DNA from 3 places in the Paenibacillus sp. DP01 genome. Region 2 is predicted to be linked to each of the others. Evidence: riboswitches for the same ligand, from Rfam matches in the RefSeq annotation. Region 2 holds a riboswitch; each other region holds the start of a gene.
The links. A riboswitch is a leader RNA that binds a small molecule or an ion and turns the genes downstream of it on or off. The one in region 2 is predicted to bind cobalamin.

Region 1 (2,203 bases), 240 kb from region 2:
CGTCAACAACTGCTCCGCCGTTCCGTCCAATGCTTTGCGCTCAATCTTACCGAAGGGAAGAATGCTCGGAAACGGGCTGCTTGCTTCCGTACCGAAGCCTCTCATGACGGCGCTCACAATGGATGCGCGCGGAATCAGACTGTCCACCACCTTACGGTTGGTTGCATCCTTGAACACAGGTGATTCCATGTTGTACACAATCATATGGGTGCGCAAGGATGGAGCCGACAGCACTTGTAGCTTGTCGTTCTTTTTTAATACCTCTGCGTTATCTACCGGAATATCCGTCGCTACATCCACCTCACCAGATTGCAACGCCATCAGGCGCGAATTACCGTCCGTAATGAATTTCATCGTCGCTTCGGCCAATCGCGCCTTTTCGCCCCAGTATCCGTCATAACGCTCGACGACCAAGGATTGATCCTTGTTGAAGGCTTTGATTTTAAAGGCACCTGTCATCGCAGGGTAGCTTTGCTCATCTTTCATGGATGCCACATCCAGTACAATCGTTGACGGATCAGCCAAATTGGATACCAGCGCTGCATTCGACTGGTTTGTCGTAATTTTCAGCGTCAGCGGACCAGTTACATCAATGGACTTCACATCCAGTAAATCCTTCGCCAGATGGCTTTTTTCGATTGAGCGCAGCAAAGATGCTTTTACACTTACTGCATCCATGCTCTTTCCATTATGAAACGTGACCTTATCCTGCACGCTGAACGACCACACATTAGGACTATCATGCTTCCATTCCTTGGCTAGCCAAGCTACAGGTTCCAGTTTTTCATTCAAACGAATGAGTGTCTCACCGGCACCGGAACGCATCACGTCCCAGCTATTATCTCCATGCGGATCGACGCCGGACGGTTTCCACGTATACGCCATCACCAGCTTTTTATCTGCTCGAGTCTGTTGTGCAGACGTGTTCTCACCCTTGCCCGAGCTATCCTCCGTCTTCGTGGCTGCGCCACATCCCGAAAGAGTCATAACTGCCATCAGCAGCAGCAATCCTGTACATATGAACCATGAACGCCTATTACGATTGCCTATCATCCCACATTTCCCCCTCTATCTTGTAAAATCGTATAAACCTAACGCAAAACGCGAAAAAGCATTCCCGACCACTTGATCAGCAGTCAGAAATGCTTTCATTATAAAATGTCAAAACTCACCTCAAAGCCAGCTCCAAGAACATAGAAGGGATCAGATCGGTTTCAGACATTCCGTATGCAGCACGCCTAACCACCTCCCCAGCATCCCGTGGGTCTGACAGTGATGTCAAAACAGGCAGGTCTCCTGACTCCAAGCGTATCTTTCAGGCCTTCCCGGTTCCTCACAGTTCCAGTGGCTTGTTCTGAAAGCTCCAGCAGTACCCTGCTGATGCCTGTATACAGTGGCGGGTCCGTGTCGGAATCTACCGAACTTCCCTTTTAAGTGAACACGCTCAACAACTATCTACATCGTCTCTACGAAACTTCGTATATAGAGTTGTCCGGCTCACACCTGTTTTCTTCCTTTATTCCTTTTTATTACGATTTAGGATTATCTTATTTTGTTGCTACTGGCTTGTCAACAAATGTTGCGTAATAATTTAAATTTGAATGATATAGTGTGAATCAAGGCCAAGGCTATTCATTGCTTGCGCGCAATTGAAGGTATGTCTTAACGTTGCGTGCACACAATTCACGTGTTAAAATTAGGTATAGAGATAACCACCGTATCCGTATACTAAAAAGAGCCTTCGCCGCTCCAACGGCAAAGACTCTTAGGACTTGAAAGGCTGTGGATCACCACCACGGCGCGCTGCATAACTGAATGTTATTGCGAACGAAACCCACCGTTAGGGGCCAACCTAATTACGCGGTGGGTTTTCGCTTGTTCCGAAATTTCCGACGCAGCCAGCGATAAAGCTTACGAATACTAAACACCAGGCTTAGTAACGTAACCATCCAACGCAGCACATCATAGCACGACACAAGGTTGACCATCGGCTTCACCCCCTTTCGGGAAGCTGCGCCGTGGTCCGAAAACATCCACCACTATCCAAAGTCCTTAAGGTAGATTATACCATGCCTCTTCCTACCACTCGAAAATCCAAACCCCGATCTTCATACAGAAAGAGGGTTTTATCAATAATTTCATGCTGCTTAATAAATAACTAGTTCTGGATAACCCCATCCCAAACAGCCGGAAAAGAGGCTAC
Region 2 (2,203 bases):
GATGAGCGAGATGGCCGATGCGTTTATAGCCCTTCCGGGAGGCTTGGGAACCTTTGAGGAGCTGTTCGAGGTATTGTGCTGGGCGCAAATCGGTATACATCGCAAGCCCATTGGGCTGCTGAATGTGAATGGATATTTTGACCCGTTGGTAGAAATGGTACGTCATAGCGTGCAGGAAGGGTTTACCGGAGCTGATCATCCAGCGCTACTGAGTATATCTGCGGACCCGGATGAACTGCTGCATATGTTGAAAAATAAAGCAGAGAACTTGAAATAAAGCTTTTTTCGTGCTTGCACAACTGATTGAGGCAAGGTTATGATAAGACCCATAATCAAATAGCGGACAGACAAGGTGCCTTTGCGGTTGAGCAAAGGGTAACAGGGAATCGGGTGCAAGTCCCGAGCGGTCCCGCCACTGTAAGGAAGAGGGTTCTTTTAAATGGTCACTCGTACAAAACGGGGAAGACGAGAGAATCCGTTGATGCCAAGCCAGGAGACCTACCTTGATCTGTATGCACCGTTAACCTTCGCGGAGAGGATGGGTGTACGAAATCAGGAAATCAGGCACACGTTGCTTTTTCCATGTTGGTTACAGGTTTGCGTGGATATGAACGTGCAGCAGCGTTTGAAGCGTAAACAAAACAGATGGAAAACAACGGCAGATAGGAGGAAGACAAGAACTGTCTTCTTACGCTGTTTCGTCTGGTAAGAGAGATACGTACATAGGAACCCCATCCGGGCAGGATGGGGTTTTTTTGAGTTAAAGGATGCCACAAATTATTGAAATAGATAGTATAGCTGCCCTGAAAAGGATGATAGGAGGAGCACGATGAGCCCATTAGGAAAATTGCTGGTGATTGGATTTGGACCAGGAGATATGGAACATATCACAAAACGGGCGTTGGATGCGCTGGCCGAAAGTGAGGTCATTATCGGCTACAATACCTATGTTGATTTGATTCGTCCGTTGTTGAACGGACAGGAGATTGTACGCACAGGGATGACAGAAGAAGTGAGCCGTGCGCAGGAGGCGGTTCGCCAAGCAGAGATGGGTAAGAAGGTAGCCGTCATTTCTAGTGGAGATGCTGGGGTCTATGGCATGGCAGGGCTGGTGTACGAAGTGCTGATGCAAAAAGGCTGGCGTCGCGAGGACGGGGTTGAGGTAGAAGTTGTGCCGGGGATCTCGGCTATTCAATCCTGTGCTTCGTTGTTGGGAGCGCCGGTTATGCATGATGCTTGCACAATCAGTCTGAGTGATCATCTGACCCCGTGGGAAACGATCGTGAAGCGTGTAGAAGCTGCGGCTTCGGCTGATTTTGTGATTGCCTTATACAATCCGCGCAGTGGTCGACGTACCCGCCAGATTGTGGAGACGCAGTCCATTTTGCTCCGTTACCGTGATCCGCAAACTCCAGTTGGACTGGTGAAGAGTGCTTATCGTGAACGTCAGCAGGTTATTGTAACGACGCTGGAAGATATGCTTAACCATGATATCGGGATGCTGACGACCGTAATCATCGGCAATTCCTCGACGACAGTGTATGACGGGTTAATCGTGACTCCGCGCGGCTATCAGCGCAAATACACGCTGGACGCGACCGAGCAAGTGCTCAAACCGCATCAGCGGCTTCGCACGGAAGCGGAGCCGTGGTCGCTGGGCGCGCAAGAGGATCGCGCGCTGGATACACCGCAGGGAGGTGGAGCTCTGACTGCGTCTCCCGAGCCTTCCGCGAGCAGCGCTGCGGTTGCCACGCAGGCACGCCCGCAAGCGATGGCTACCGTGCAGGCTGCGCCCGCGAAGCCAACCGGAGCGGCTCCAGCATCGCTGGCAGCAGAGGCACTAAGCCGCCTAGCTGTCGGCGGCAAGCTGCCGGGCGAAGCCAATGCTCGCTGGAGCGGGCAAGCGCCTGCCGCCCAGAGCGCCGTCGGAACAGCAACGGTGGCTACGACTGGGAAGGCGTCAGGCGGCTTTGGCAAGCCTGCGCTGTTTGAGGTGGGGGTTTCCCCTGGCGTGGGAAACAAGAAGTTCACTGCTCGGCAGATGGCATTGCTCGCCGAGGTAGCGGGTGATGATGGCGAGCTGGAATACACGCCAGATCATCAGATCGTGCTGCGCGTGCCGTGCGCAGACCCCGAGGAACTGGTCGGACGGCTTCGGGATGAACGATTCATTGTCATGCCGATCGGCGATGTGTTTAAGGTG
Region 3 (2,203 bases), 2.0 Mb from region 2:
AGGGTCCATATACCCACAAATGAAAATTGAAGCCCCCAATAAATCAGCACTGCCGCTCCTACCGAAGCTCCCGAGGATACCCCAAGGGTATAGGGATCAGCCAAGGGATTACGCAACACACCCTGAAATCCAGCTCCCGCCAGCGCCAGCGCTGCTCCGACCAACATTCCCAGTAACACTCTTGGCAGTCTGACCTTCAAAATAATCTGCTCTGCAGATGTATTCCAATCCGGTGTAAACGTATCATCTAACCACGGTAGGTGGTTGATCAAAATACCTGTGATCTGGCTGACCGGAAGACTGACCGAGCCGATGCCAAGACAGAGCAGCAGCGTCAGCAGCAGCAAGACAAGACCAGTCCCCCCAAAACCGATCAGTCTACGGTTCATTTGAAAATTTCAGGGTACACGCCCTTGGCTACTTCCTTGAGTCCTTCTGTTACGCGTGGACCTGGACGGCTAATCAAATTATCATCCACGGCAAATACACGATTGTTACGAACAGCCGATATTTGATCCCATCCACTACGAGCTTTTATGATATCGCCGAGGGACTGGCCTGTTTTGTCATCCTTCACACTTTTGCTGTATAAAATCACGTCAGGGTTGGCAGCTATAATATTTTCCTCACTGATTTGGTACCAGCCCTTCTGCGTGGCACCCACGTTTTCGCCGCCCGCCAATGTGATCAGTTCGTCCATAAACTCGCCTTTACCCACTGTCCAGCCTGGTGAAAATTCGACGTATACCCGTAGCTTCTGCCCTTTGCCGATATTTTTAACTCCTTCTTTCACTTCCGCTACATCTGCTCTCATCTTGTCGGTCACCGCTCTCGCTTCTTTCTGATGATCGGTGATTTTCCCATACAATTCGATGTTAGCTGTGACATCTTCAACGGTTTTCGGTTCCGTTTTAAAAATCATAATTCCCATGTCACGCAGCTTAGTCGTAGCCTGTTCACTAAGTGAAATTCCTGCAAAAACAACTTCCGGGTTCGCAGCAATGATCGCCTCTTCGTTCGGTTTCATAATACCGCCCACTTTAGGCTTTTTCGTAGCTGCCTCTGGGTAATCAGAGTAGTCGGATACACCAACAATTTCCTTATCCAATCCGATAGCGAACAGCGCTTCAGTTTCTGCCGGGGAGACGGAAACAATCTTGTCCGGTGCCTTTTTAAATGTAAATTCCTGTCCTGTTGCATCCTTAACCGTTAGCGGGTAAACCGTTTTGCCCGGAGGCTCTTGTGCGGTTACGGTCTGTCCCGGCTGCTGTGAAGAAGCTTGGCCCTCTTTATTTTCTACATTTTTTCCATTCGCGCCACATGCACTCAGCACAACTGCCAATATCAGCGCCAATAGACCTGTTGTCCATACCTTTATTTTTTTGCCTGCCATGATTTGCACCCCTTCATACAAAAATCGTTAAGAGCGTTACTTGAACATCATCCGATATTTTCCTCATTCCAGCCTTCTTTTCCTATCAAAAACCCCCGCATCCTCATATCAGGATACAGGGGTCACGTTAGCACAGATCGTGCGCAGGCGGGCAGCTTCTTTCCGCATGGACAGTCACTGCGAACACGTCATCCTTTCCTCGAAGGATTATGGTGACAGGCGGACGGGCAGGTATCCTGACTTATGGAAGAGGCATGCCCTGATATTCTTTCACATGCTTGGCGGCACATGTAACAGGGCTAATGAGCATGTTTCCATTTACAGTGGCGGGACCGCGTCGGACTCACACCGACTTCCCTTTTAACAGCGCAATGAAGAAAAGCAAGTTCCCTCACACGGCGCCGACCTCGTCTGCTGGATATTTGATGTAGTGTAGTCAAGCCGTTCTTTTACTTGATGATTATAGGTTAAAAAGAGTTAGCTTACAACCCAAACAGCTGCTTGATTCGCCACAACTACCCTAGTGAAAAAGCAATTTTGCTATACAATTGTGCAGTCCTGCCAGCCTTAACTGAAGCCTAATCGCTTCTCCCGGTTTTGGATTCAGACTCCAAAAATCATGACCTGGTATCAGCATACAAACCAATTGGCGAATTACTCCACCATGCGTGACAACCAAAACAGAGGGCGGTGCAGCATTCGACTCTATTGGCTGAACCTTCAAAGCAATGCGCCACGCAAACAGAGAGTCAAGGAATTCACGCAGACGATTCACAAAATGGACCCAGGACTCTCCTCCAGGCGGGGTGA

Region 1: linked by a shared signal. The riboswitch ahead of ACH59B_RS24685 (ABC transporter substrate-binding protein) and the one ahead of cobJ (precorrin-3B C(17)-methyltransferase) in region 2 are both predicted to bind cobalamin.
Region 3: linked by a shared signal. The riboswitch ahead of ACH59B_RS06845 (ABC transporter substrate-binding protein) and the one ahead of cobJ (precorrin-3B C(17)-methyltransferase) in region 2 are both predicted to bind cobalamin.

Annotation. Positions count from the first base shown of each region.
Region 1 is NZ_CP173059.1:5,598,328-5,600,530, forward strand. Features, by position in the region: gene ACH59B_RS24685 (ABC transporter substrate-binding protein) at 1-1,053, opposite strand, end outside; cobalamin riboswitch at 1,269-1,474, opposite strand; gene ACH59B_RS24690 (hypothetical protein) at 1,857-1,988, opposite strand.
Region 2 is NZ_CP173059.1:5,357,561-5,359,763, reverse strand. Features, by position in the region: gene ACH59B_RS23625 (TIGR00730 family Rossman fold protein) at 1-277, shown strand, start outside; cobalamin riboswitch at 334-521, shown strand; gene cobJ (precorrin-3B C(17)-methyltransferase) at 830-2,203, shown strand, end outside.
Region 3 is NZ_CP173059.1:1,589,969-1,592,171, reverse strand. Features, by position in the region: gene ACH59B_RS06850 (iron ABC transporter permease) at 1-389, opposite strand, end outside; gene ACH59B_RS06845 (ABC transporter substrate-binding protein) at 386-1,393, opposite strand; cobalamin riboswitch at 1,602-1,818, opposite strand; gene ACH59B_RS06840 (histidine phosphatase family protein) at 1,914-2,203, opposite strand, start outside.